Regions from separate parts of the Desulfosporosinus acidiphilus SJ4 genome, predicted to be linked through region 2. Evidence: a T-box and tRNA genes for the amino acid it is inferred to sense, from the RefSeq annotation. Region 2 holds a T-box; the other regions hold tRNA genes.
The links. A T-box is a leader RNA that pairs with one kind of tRNA and senses whether it is charged. The one in region 2 lies ahead of ileS (isoleucine--tRNA ligase), so its partner is inferred to be a tRNA-Ile.
Positions count from the first base shown of each region.

Region 1: it has a tRNA-Ile gene. The T-box ahead of ileS (isoleucine--tRNA ligase) is inferred to sense a tRNA for this amino acid. The anticodon was not compared.
Region 3: it has a tRNA-Ile gene. The T-box ahead of ileS (isoleucine--tRNA ligase) is inferred to sense a tRNA for this amino acid. The anticodon was not compared.

Region 1 covers NC_018068.1:104,449-108,720, forward strand. The annotation lists gene DESACI_RS00570 (CoA-binding protein) at 58-453, opposite strand; rRNA gene DESACI_RS00575 (16S ribosomal RNA) at 1,016-2,583, shown strand; tRNA gene DESACI_RS00580 (tRNA-Ile) at 2,811-2,887, shown strand; tRNA gene DESACI_RS00585 (tRNA-Ala) at 2,974-3,049, shown strand; rRNA gene DESACI_RS00590 (23S ribosomal RNA) at 3,180-4,272, shown strand, end outside.
Region 2 covers NC_018068.1:442,848-447,119, forward strand. The annotation lists gene nifJ (pyruvate:ferredoxin (flavodoxin) oxidoreductase) at 1-820, shown strand, start outside; T-box leader at 1,402-1,633, shown strand; gene ileS (isoleucine--tRNA ligase) at 1,713-4,272, shown strand, end outside.
Region 3 covers NC_018068.1:90,426-94,697, forward strand. The annotation lists gene lysS (lysine--tRNA ligase) at 1-591, shown strand, start outside; rRNA gene DESACI_RS00445 (16S ribosomal RNA) at 1,461-3,028, shown strand; tRNA gene DESACI_RS00450 (tRNA-Ile) at 3,256-3,332, shown strand; tRNA gene DESACI_RS00455 (tRNA-Ala) at 3,418-3,493, shown strand; rRNA gene DESACI_RS00460 (23S ribosomal RNA) at 3,624-4,272, shown strand, end outside.

The sequences.
Region 1 (4,272 bases), 340 kb from region 2:
CTTCGCCGGAGGATTAGCGCCAGCTAAGTTTTCTTTATCCTCGGAAAAAGCCATTTCCTATTTAATCATATTTCTTGTTTCAACTAATACGCATTCATGGTGGATTACGGCAATCCCGTTAGATTCTCCGTCTTCAATGGCTTTAGTGCTTTCACTGCCAGGCTGCATCCACACCCGTTTTATCCCAAGAGAAATGCATTCTTGAACAATTTGTTCTGTAATTTGAGGCGGGACAATAATGCTAACCGCATCGGGCTTAAGTGGTAAAGCAGAAAGCGCCGGAAAACAGGGATCTCCGTCAATGCTGTTAAGCTTTGGGTTAATCGGGAAAACTGTATAACCTGCCTTTTTAAGCTGAACATAAACTTTATAACCAAACTTGGAAGTGTTTTCCGAAACGCCAATTACCGCCCAGCTTTTTTGGTTTAAAAAGTCATTAATGTTGCCATTCATTCTTTTTCTCCTTTCTTGTACTACTCGTAAGTATAACTTTTGGGCGTTTACTGCAAGAAGAGTTAATACGTGCGAAGACAGTGTCTTCGTCTGCTGCATAAATGCAAATCGACAGCCGCTCATGACAATAGTCAGCGAGTTTATTGCCGCACTGCGACTCACTATATTCTGCAGTGTGGATTGACTCAGTATCCTCAGTATTGAGGAAGCTAATAATATTGTAATGGAAAATTAGGTAAATATCAAAATTGAGTTAGTAGTTGTTTTTTGTTGTATTTGTGAAAATTTGTTCTGGAAAAATTTTATAAAAATAAAAGCAAATATAATAGTTGACAAAGGGACTTTAAAAATGCTATTATAGTTAAGCGCCGCAGGACATGTTAATAATATACTTCTACATTACATGCTCTGTGGAAACGGTTAAACTTAGTTTCACTAAGTTACCCATGGTCTTTGAAAACTAAACAACAAGGACAGCCAATGAGAGAAACTCGCAAGAGTTTCAAAAGAATCATGAAATCATGAGCAAGAAATCATCTTCTTTCGAAGAAGTTGAATAACTTTTTTGGAGAGTTTGATCCTGGCTCAGGACGAACGCTGGCGGCGTGCCTAACACATGCAAGTCGAACGGAAACAAACTCTAAGTTTACTTAGAGTGCGTTTTAGTGGCGGACGGGTGAGTAACGCGTGGGTAACCTGCCCATAAAACCGGGACAACTCTTGGAAACGAGGGCTAATACCGGATACGCTTAAGAAGCGGCATCGCTTTTTAAGGAAAGATGGCCTCTGAAAATGCTATCGCTTATGGATGGACCCGCGTCTGATTAGCTGGTTGGTGGGGTAAAGGCCTACCAAGGCGACGATCAGTAGCCGGCCTGAGAGGGTGAACGGCCACACTGGGACTGAGACACGGCCCAGACTCCTACGGGAGGCAGCAGTGGGGAATCTTCCGCAATGGACGAAAGTCTGACGGAGCAACGCCGCGTGTATGATGAAGGTCTTCGGATTGTAAAGTACTGTCTTTAGGGAAGAACGGTCTCTTCAGGAATATGGAGGAGACATGACGGTACCTAAGGAGGAAGCCCCGGCTAACTACGTGCCAGCAGCCGCGGTAATACGTAGGGGGCGAGCGTTGTCCGGAATTATTGGGCGTAAAGGGCGCGTAGGCGGGTATTTAAGTCCGGTGTGAAAGATCAGGGCTCAACCCTGAGAGTGCATCGGAAACTGGGTATCTTGAGGACAGGAGAGGAAAGTGGAATTCCACGTGTAGCGGTGAAATGCGTAGATATGTGGAGGAACACCAGTGGCGAAGGCGACTTTCTGGACTGTAACTGACGCTGAGGCGCGAAAGCGTGGGGAGCAAACAGGATTAGATACCCTGGTAGTCCACGCCGTAAACGATGAGTGCTAGGTGTAGGGGGTATCGACCCCTCCTGTGCCGGAGTTAACACAATAAGCACTCCGCCTGGGGAGTACGGCCGCAAGGTTGAAACTCAAAGGAATTGACGGGGGCCCGCACAAGCGGTGGAGCATGTGGTTTAATTCGACGCAACGCGAAGAACCTTACCAGGGCTTGACATCCTCTGAACTCTCTAGAAATAGGGAGGTGCCCTTCGGGGAGCAGAGAGACAGGTGGTGCATGGTTGTCGTCAGCTCGTGTCGTGAGATGTTGGGTTAAGTCCCGCAACGAGCGCAACCCCTGTATTTAGTTGCTAACACGTCAAGGTGAGCACTCTAGATAGACTGCCGGTGACAAACCGGAGGAAGGTGGGGATGACGTCAAATCATCATGCCCCTTATGTCCTGGGCTACACACGTGCTACAATGGCCGGTACAGACGGAAGCGAAGCCGCGAGGTGAAGCCAATCCGAGAAAGCCGGTCTCAGTTCGGATTGCAGGCTGCAACTCGCCTGCATGAAGTCGGAATCGCTAGTAATCGCAGGTCAGCATACTGCGGTGAATACGTTCCCGGGCCTTGTACACACCGCCCGTCACACCACGAAAGTCTGCAACACCCGAAGCCGGTGAGGTAACCCGCAAGGGAGCTAGCCGTCGAAGGTGGGGCCGATAATTGGGGTGAAGTCGTAACAAGGTAGCCGTATCGGAAGGTGCGGCTGGATCACCTCCTTTCTAAGGAGAACGGTTTAGAGCTTAGGCTTTAAACGAACATCCTATGGGTCGATGCTCTTAGAAGAAAACGAAGGTTAAACTTAAGTTTTAAATAAGAGATCAAAAAAGAGTCGCAAGGCTCAAGCCGAGGGATCGGCAACTCATTGGCAAAGCTGTTGTTTAGTTTTGAGAGACCAGAGCATTGTTTGTCGTGAGAACAACGAACGATAGCATGGGAACTCAAAAATGGGCCTGTAGCTCAGCTGGTTAGAGCGCACGCCTGATAAGCGTGAGGTCGGTGGTTCGAGTCCACCCAGGCCCACCAATTCTAAGTGGAACGATACGTCGTGGCTTGTGTACGAAATACGATCACTTGGACCACGAGGAACGTCAACTAAGAGAAAAAATTTTGGGGGTATAGCTCAGCTGGGAGAGCACCTGCCTTGCAAGCAGGGGGTCAGCGGTTCGATCCCGCTTACCTCCACCATTCATTTTAAAGACATTCATGTTCTTTGAAAACTGCATAGAGAAACAATTTCTAGTAAGTCAAAGGAAACATCACCTCAAAACGACGTATCAACAAAGTTTTGAGAAACCCTAACGTAGTATAGATTTTAGGTCAAGCTACTAAGGGCGTACGGTGGATGCCTAGGCGCTAAGAGTCGAAGAAGGGCGCGGTTAACAGCGAAATGCCACGGGGAGTCGTAAGCAGGCTTTGATCCGTGGATACCCGAATGGGGCAACCCCACCGGAGTCATATCCGGTGATCTGCAGTTGAATACATAGGCTGCCGAGGACAACCCGGGGAACTGAAACATCTAAGTACCCGGAGGAAGAGAAAGAATCATCGATTCCCTGAGTAGCGGCGAGCGAAACGGGAAGAGCCCAAACCAATCCCTTCGGGGATTGGGGTTGTAGGACCCTCTTTTAGGAATGGATCTCTAGCTGAAGAAGACTGGAAAGTCTCGGCAGAGAAGGTAACACCCCTGTAAGTGAAAGGGAGACATTCTGTGAGGGAATCCTGAGTACCGCGGGACACGTGAAACCCCGTGGGAAGCAGGGAGGACCACCTCCCAAGGCTAAATACTACTTAGCGACCGATAGTGAACCAGTACCGTGAGGGAAAGGTGAAAAGCACCTCGGAAGAGGAGTGAAAAAGAACCTGAAACCGTACGCTTACAAGCAGTCACAGCACTTCGGTGTAGTGGCGTGCCTTTTGTAGAATGAACCGGCGAGTTACGGTATGCAGCGAGGTTAAGGCGAAGAGCCGGAGCCGAAGCGAAAGCGAGTCTGAAAAGGGCGACGAGTTGCATGCTGTAGACCCGAAACCGTGTGATCTACCCATGGCCAGGGTGAAGGTGGGGTAAAACCCACTGGAGGCCCGAACTCACTGTCGTTGAAAAGGCAGGGGATGAGCTGTGGGTAGGGGTGAAATGCCAATCGAACACGGAGATAGCTGGTTCTCCCCGAAATAGCTTTAGGGCTAGCCTCAATTGATGAACCATGGCGGTAGAGCACTGAATAGGCTAGGGGCCTTACCAGGTTACCGAACCTTATCAAACTCCGAATGCCACGGTCTTAAGATTGGGAGTCAGACTGTGGGTGATAAGATTCATAGTACAAAAGGGAAACAGCCCAGACCATCAGCTAAGGTCCCAAAGTATACACTAAGTGGGAAAGGATGTGGAACTGCACAGACAACCAGGATGT
Region 2 (4,272 bases):
CAGTGATAATCTTAAAGATGCCTTCCGTGACTGGCTTGATAATATGGAAGATGGGGAAGGATCAAAACGAGCCTCTGACCGCCTGCTTGAAGCCATGAATCATGAAGATGCTGCCGGGAATTCGCTGCTCTGCGAAATCAAAGAGAAAAAGGACTATCTCATTAAGCCATCCGTTTGGATTTTTGGCGGCGATGGTTTTGCCTATGATATTGGCTACAATGGAATTGACCATGTCATTGCCAGTGGCGATGATATCAACATCCTGGTTATGGATACGGAAGTCTATTCCAACACCGGCGGTCAATCCTCGAAGGCTACCCAGACGGCAGCCATTGCTAAATTTGCAGCGGCAGGCAAGAAGGTCCGCAAGAAGGATTTAGGACTCATTGCCACCACCTACGGCTATGTCTATGTTGCGCAAATTGCTATGGGGGCGAATATGAATCAAACGATTAAAGCGATTGCCGAAGCTGAAAGCTATCATGGTCCCTCGATCATTATTGCCTATGCCTCTTGCATAAACCATGGGATTAAATCGGGAATGGGAACAAGTATCTTCGAAGAAAAGAAAGCTGTTGAAGCGGGTTATTGGCATCTTTGGCGTTTTGATCCCCGCCTTAAAGATCAAGGAAAGAATCCATTTATGCTTGACTCCAAAGAACCCACGGCTTCTTTCCAAGACTTCTTAAAAGGTGAAATCAGATACTCGTCTCTCATGACCGTATTCCCTGAGGTAGCCCAAGAGATGTTCAATGTAGCGGAAGGACACGCTCGAGATAAATATCAAACTCTAAAACGTTTTGCCGACATGCAGTATTAAGTATAGCGTGGAAAACTAAGGTAAGAGGTTTTTAAGGTAAAAAGGTTAAGAAAGGGGGCATTGCCCAAACCATGCAGCGCCTCCTTTCATCCAATCGTGAGGCTCCCGCTTTTATAAGTGGGAATGGTCCTTGCTCTCTATTTCGGTGGGGGGGAGAGTCCATCCTTCAGCGCGCTGGCATTATGGGATCGTGCCTGAGAAATGTACCTTAAAGCGAAAAGAGAATAAAGAAGCGAATGATTAAAATCTTAAAGAATTACCCCTAAAGGGTTTACTTTTAGCAAAATATTAGTTAAACTTTATTAAATCACATCTGCATATCGTCTGATTTGTTCAGTCCATCCGAATGTACTCGAAGTTATGTTCTGCTTTTAGAACGTCTCCGAAGCTAAACAAGTGCGATACTCTCCACTGGAGACTATCGGGATGGCTGGAGGAGACCGCTGGCCATGACGACAAGCGAACGAGCTTATTGCCGCACTGCAACTTATTGCGTATACTCCTGCAGTGTGGATTGGCCGAGTGTTTCTTGAAAATTCGGTGTAAAGTTTAAGCAGTGACGGTTTTGGTTAAATTATGAGAAAACGACGATGAAAAGGACAGTAGTAATTGAATCTGGTTTTTAGAGACATAATCCCTGGCTGAAAGATTATGACGAAGATTCTTTATGAAGATCACCTTGGAGTTGGGTGGCTGAAAACAATTAAGCTGCTCCGTTTGACATGCGTTATATGTTTTAAGTGATTGACGGATTGTTTATTTGAGCAATCCATTAATAATAAGGGTGGTACCGCGAGATAATTCGTCCCTAAGTTGTAGACTTAGGGACTTTTGCTGTTACTGCCTCCTCTATTAAAGGTATTATTTTACTCATTGAGAAAGGAAGATGACCATGGCTGATTTTAAAATTTTATCGGACCAACCGGTAGCCCAAAAAGAAAGCGAAATAGCAGATTTTTGGGACGAACATGAGATTCTTGATAAAAGCATCCAAAACAGGGAAGGCAAGACACCTTTTGTCTTCTATGAAGGACCTCCCACAGCTAACGGTAAACCGGGAATCCATCACGTTATAGCCAGAACGCTTAAGGATTCGGTTTGCCGCTTAAAGTCTATGCAGGGTTACCAAGTCAAGCGGAAAGCCGGGTGGGATACCCATGGACTTCCTGTAGAAATCGAAGTTGAAAAGCAGCTTAAGCTTACCAACAAGCAGGACATTGAAGATTATGGTATCGCTGCATTTAATCAAAAGTGCCGGGAATCTGTGTTTAGTTATGAAAAACAATGGCGGGATATGACCAAACGTATGGGATATTCCATTGATTTGGATCATCCTTACGTGACATTGGATAATAACTATATTGAAAGTGTGTGGTGGATTCTCGACCAATTTTTCAAGCAAGGTTTAATTTATGAAGGACACAAAATTCTGCCCTATTGTTCACGCTGCGGTACAGGGTTGGCTTCCCATGAAGTCGCCCAGGGATATCAGGAGATAAAGACCAATACTGTCTATGTTAAATTTAAGAAAAAAGATGCCGAGGAATACTTTTTAGTTTGGACGACAACGCCCTGGACACTGCCTTCAAACGTAGCCCTTACGGTAAATCCTCAGGAAATCTACCTGAAGGTCCGACAAAATAATGAGGTCTATTATGTTTCTAAGACCTTGTCCGCCAAAGTGTTGGGTGAAGAGTTTGAAGTTTTGGCCGAAATCCCCGGCAAAGATCTCGAGTATGCAGAATATGAACAGTTGATGCCCTTTGTTAAATCGGATAAGAAGGCCTTTTTTGTTACCTTGGGCGATTATGTAACTACTGAAGATGGAACCGGAATAGTTCATACCGCCCCGGCTTTCGGCGAAGATGACTATAATACAGGGCGCAGGTATAATCTGCCGGTGCTTCAACCCGTCAATGAAACCGGAAAATTTGTGACCACACCCTGGGCAGGAAGCTTTGTTATGGATGCCGATTTGGAGATTATCAAGTGGCTGCACGGAGAAGGGAAATTATACAAAAAGGAAAAAGTAGAACACAATTATCCCCATTGTTGGAGATGCCATACTCCGCTGCTGTATTATGCAAAACCAAGCTGGTATATTGAAGTCACTAAATTTAAGGACAAATTAGTTGAAAATAACAACCGTGTGGAATGGTATCCCGATTATGTGGGAGAAAAAAGATTTGGTAACTGGCTGGAAAATGTCAATGATTGGGCGTTGTCCCGCAGCAGATACTGGGGAACACCGCTTAACATCTGGCGATGCGAATGCGGGCATACCACATCGATTGGCTCCCGCCAAGAGTTAAGAGAAAAATCTCTGGAGCCTCTGGATGAATCGGTTGAGTTGCATCGTCCTTTTGTTGACGGTATCCACTTAAAATGCGAAAAGTGCGGTTCAACCATGACACGTGTCACGGATGTAATCGATTGCTGGTTTGACAGCGGTTCGATGCCTTTTGCCCAGCAGCACTATCCTTTTGAAAACAGCGAGACCTTTGACCAGGTCTTCCCGGCTGATTTTATCTGTGAAGGGATTGACCAGACGAGGGGATGGTTTTATTCTTTGCTTGTAATCTCCACCTTTGTAAAAGGAGTTGCCCCCTACAAACGAGTATTAGTCAACGATCTGATCTTAGATAAGGACGGGCATAAAATGTCCAAGTCCAAAGGAAATACTGTTAATCCTTTCGAATTGTTCGATCAATATGGAGCCGATGCTCTGAGATGGTATTTACTTTATGTATCTCCGGCTTGGACTCCAACTAAATTTGATATCGAAGGGCTGAAGGAGGTGCAAAGTAAATTTTTCAGTACCCTCAGAAATGTTTATGCTTTCTTCTCCCTGTATGCCAACACGGATAAGCTTGATCCGCGAACCTTCTTTATTGAACACAAGGATCGCCCCGAGCTTGACCGATGGCTCTTATCGAAATACAACAGTCTCCTTCAAGAAGTTGAATCGGATCTCAATGTCTTTGATCTTACTAAGGCAGTCAGAAAAATCCAGGAGTTTGTCAACGAGGACCTCTCTAACTGGTATATCCGACGTTCACGCCGCCGTTTCTGGAGTACCGAGCTAACCGATGATAAGAAAGCTGTCTATAATACCACCTATGAAATCCTGGTGGGATTGTCTAAACTGGTGGCACCTTTTGCACCTTATATTTCAGAGGAGCTTTATAAACGGCTAACCGATGAACTGTCAGTTCACCTGGCAGATTATCCTGTTATTGAAGCGCAGCTGATAGATGTCGAGCTGGAAACGAGAATGGATTTGGTGAGAAAACTGGTAGGGCTGGGCAGGGCGGCCAGAGAACAAGTGAGAATCAAAGTGCGCCAGCCAATCCAACAGATTTTAATTGACGGCAAATATCAACAGCTGATCGACTACATGCTTCCCTTAATCAAAGAGGAGCTAAATGTTAAAGAAGTTGTGTTTGCTAAGG
Region 3 (4,272 bases), 350 kb from region 2:
GAATTTAAAACGCCTTGGCGCAGGCTTCCAATGCTGGAGGGTATTCTTGAGTACTCTGGCGTAGATTTTCGGACGATTGAAACTGATGAAGAGGCACGTCAGATTGCTAAAGAAAAAGGAATTCTGGTTGATGAAGGAACATCTCGTGGAAAAATTATCAATGAGTTTTTCGAAGCGTTTGTAGAACCAAATTTAATTCAGCCGACGTTCATTACCGGGCATCCTGTGGAAATTTCGCCGCTAGCTAAACGCAATGCTGAACATCCGGAATACACGGACAGGTTTGAAGCGTTTATCTTCGGACGTGAACTAGCTAACGCTTTTTCAGAATTGAACGATCCAATCGACCAAAGACAGCGTTTCGAGGCACAAGCCGCAGAACGAGCTAAGGGAGATGACGAGGCGCATATTTTGGATGAAGATTTTGTACAAGCTTTGGAGTATGGACTTCCACCAACAGGAGGTCTGGGAATTGGTATCGATCGATTAGTTATGTTACTCACTGATTCCGCCTCTATTCGTGATGTCATCCTCTTCCCGACCATGCGTCCCAGAGAAGAAAATGCTCAAGATGACGATAGCGAAGAGTAAGGGTCATCTATGTTGAAATTAGATTTGGATTAAATAGAAATCGCGCCTTTCAGGCGGCTTATAACCTAACGATTTTGTTCTTCTATCAGAAAGTATAACCTTCGGTTGTATACTGCAAGAAGAGCTAATTCGTGTGAAGACAGTGTCTTCGTCTTCTAGCATAAGTGCAACTAACCTGCCGCTTTCGCCGGAGGCTTAGCGCAGCTAAGTTTTCTTTATAATTATCTCAGCCTTATTCGAAGTTATGGATTACCTTTTACTGAAAATTTACATGTGCGATTTGAAGTTACTCATGAGGTTTAGGAGCGGCTTATTTAACTTAAAATAATTTGGTTGAACTAAAGTCTAAAGTAAATTACAGCCATATGATAGGGGGCTTGACATAAAAGGGTTAGTCAGGCTCTTTATTTTATGAGCTTATTGCCACACTACAGCACATCAAGCATAATCCTGCAGTGGGGATTGGGCAAATCCCCATAATTCGTATCGGTTCGGAAGTTCAATAGAACCTGAAAAATAAAGAATGTAATAATTATCAGGAGAATATGAGAGTATAATTGACAATTTAGTGAATAAACATGACTATATTTGATTATATCATGCTTGAGTTTCTGAGCCGCCGTGTGGTATATTAGTCAATGTTCGCTCGACAAATTTCCTCATTAAGAGCGGGATGTAATTTTGACTTAAAGTTCTATAAGCATTGACTCAAAAGAATGGTAATGCTATAATAGGAATCTAGTCATTATGACTATGGTCTTTGAAAACTAAACAACAAGGACAGCCAATGAGAGAAACTCGCAAGAGTTTCAAAAGAATCATGAAATCATGAGCAAGAAATCATCTTCTTACGAAGAAGTTGAATAACTTTTTTGGAGAGTTTGATCCTGGCTCAGGACGAACGCTGGCGGCGTGCCTAACACATGCAAGTCGAACGGAAACAAACTCTAAGTTTACTTAGAGTGCGTTTTAGTGGCGGACGGGTGAGTAACGCGTGGGTAACCTGCCCATAAAACCGGGACAACTCTTGGAAACGAGGGCTAATACCGGATACGCTTAAGAAGCGGCATCGCTTTTTAAGGAAAGATGGCCTCTGAGTATGCTATCGCTTATGGATGGACCCGCGTCTGATTAGCTGGTTGGTGGGGTAAAGGCCTACCAAGGCGACGATCAGTAGCCGGCCTGAGAGGGTGAACGGCCACACTGGGACTGAGACACGGCCCAGACTCCTACGGGAGGCAGCAGTGGGGAATCTTCCGCAATGGACGAAAGTCTGACGGAGCAACGCCGCGTGTATGATGAAGGTCTTCGGATTGTAAAGTACTGTTTTTAGGGAAGAACGGTCTCTTCAGGAATATGGAGGAGACATGACGGTACCTAAGGAGGAAGCCCCGGCTAACTACGTGCCAGCAGCCGCGGTAATACGTAGGGGGCGAGCGTTGTCCGGAATTATTGGGCGTAAAGGGCGCGTAGGCGGGTATTTAAGTCCGGTGTGAAAGATCAGGGCTCAACCCTGAGAGTGCATCGGAAACTGGGTATCTTGAGGACAGGAGAGGAAAGTGGAATTCCACGTGTAGCGGTGAAATGCGTAGATATGTGGAGGAACACCAGTGGCGAAGGCGACTTTCTGGACTGTAACTGACGCTGAGGCGCGAAAGCGTGGGGAGCAAACAGGATTAGATACCCTGGTAGTCCACGCCGTAAACGATGAGTGCTAGGTGTAGGGGGTATCGACCCCTCCTGTGCCGGAGTTAACACAATAAGCACTCCGCCTGGGGAGTACGGCCGCAAGGTTGAAACTCAAAGGAATTGACGGGGGCCCGCACAAGCGGTGGAGCATGTGGTTTAATTCGACGCAACGCGAAGAACCTTACCAGGGCTTGACATCCTCTGAACTCTCTAGAAATAGGGAGGTGCCCTTCGGGGAGCAGAGAGACAGGTGGTGCATGGTTGTCGTCAGCTCGTGTCGTGAGATGTTGGGTTAAGTCCCGCAACGAGCGCAACCCCTGTATTTAGTTGCTAACACGTCAAGGTGAGCACTCTAGATAGACTGCCGGTGACAAACCGGAGGAAGGTGGGGATGACGTCAAATCATCATGCCCCTTATGTCCTGGGCTACACACGTGCTACAATGGCCGGTACAGACGGAAGCGAAGCCGCGAGGTGAAGCCAATCCGAGAAAGCCGGTCTCAGTTCGGATTGCAGGCTGCAACTCGCCTGCATGAAGTCGGAATCGCTAGTAATCGCAGGTCAGCATACTGCGGTGAATACGTTCCCGGGCCTTGTACACACCGCCCGTCACACCACGAAAGTCTGCAACACCCGAAGCCGGTGAGGTAACCCGCAAGGGAGCTAGCCGTCGAAGGTGGGGCCGATAATTGGGGTGAAGTCGTAACAAGGTAGCCGTATCGGAAGGTGCGGCTGGATCACCTCCTTTCTAAGGAGAACGGTTTAGAGCTTAGGCTTTAAACGAACATCCTATGGGTCGATGCTCTTAGAAGAAAACGAAGGTTAAACTTAAGTTTTAAATAAGAGATCAAAAAAGAGTCGCAAGGCTCAAGCCGAGGGATCGGCAACTCATTGGCAAAGCTGTTGTTTAGTTTTGAGAGACCAGAGCATTGTTTGTCGTGAGAACAACGAACGATAGCATGGGAACTCAAAAATGGGCCTGTAGCTCAGCTGGTTAGAGCGCACGCCTGATAAGCGTGAGGTCGGTGGTTCGAGTCCACCCAGGCCCACCATTCTAAGTGGAACGATACGTCGTGGCTTGTGTACGAAATACGATCACTTGGACCACGAGGAACGTCAACTAAGAGAAAAAATTTTGGGGGTATAGCTCAGCTGGGAGAGCACCTGCCTTGCAAGCAGGGGGTCAGCGGTTCGATCCCGCTTACCTCCACCATTCATTTTAAAGACATTCATGTTCTTTGAAAACTGCATAGAGAAATAATTTCTAGTAAGTCAAAGGAAACATCACCTCAAAACGACGTGTCAACGAAGTTTTGAGAAACCCTAACGTAGTATAGATTTTAGGTCAAGCTACTAAGGGCGTACGGTGGATGCCTAGGCGCTAAGAGTCGAAGAAGGGCGCGGTTAACAGCGAAATGCCACGGGGAGTCGTAAGCAGGCTTTGATCCGTGGATACCCGAATGGGGCAACCCCACCGGAGTCATATCCGGTGATCTGCAGCTGAATACATAGGCTGCCGAGGACAACCCGGGGAACTGAAACATCTAAGTACCCGGAGGAAGAGAAAGAATCATCGATTCCCTGAGTAGCGGCGAGCGAAACGGGAAGAGCCCAAACCAATCCCTTCGGGGATTGGGGTTGTAGGACCCTCTTTTAGGAATGGATCTCTAGCTGAAGAGATCTGGAAAGGTCGAGCAGAGAAGGTAACACCCCTGTAAGCGAAAGAGCAGAGTGCTGTGAGGGAATCCTGAGTACCGCGGGACACGTGAAACCCCGTGGGAAGCAGGGAGGACCACCTCCCAAGGCTAAATACTACTTAGCGACCGATAGTGAACCAGTACCGTGAGGGAAAGGTGAAAAGCACCTCGGAAGAGGAGTGAAAAAGAACCTGAAACCGTACGCTTACAAGCAGTCACAGCACTTCGGTGTAGTGGCGTGCCTTTTGTAGAATGAACCGGCGAGTTACGGTATGCAGCGAGGTTAAGGCGAAGA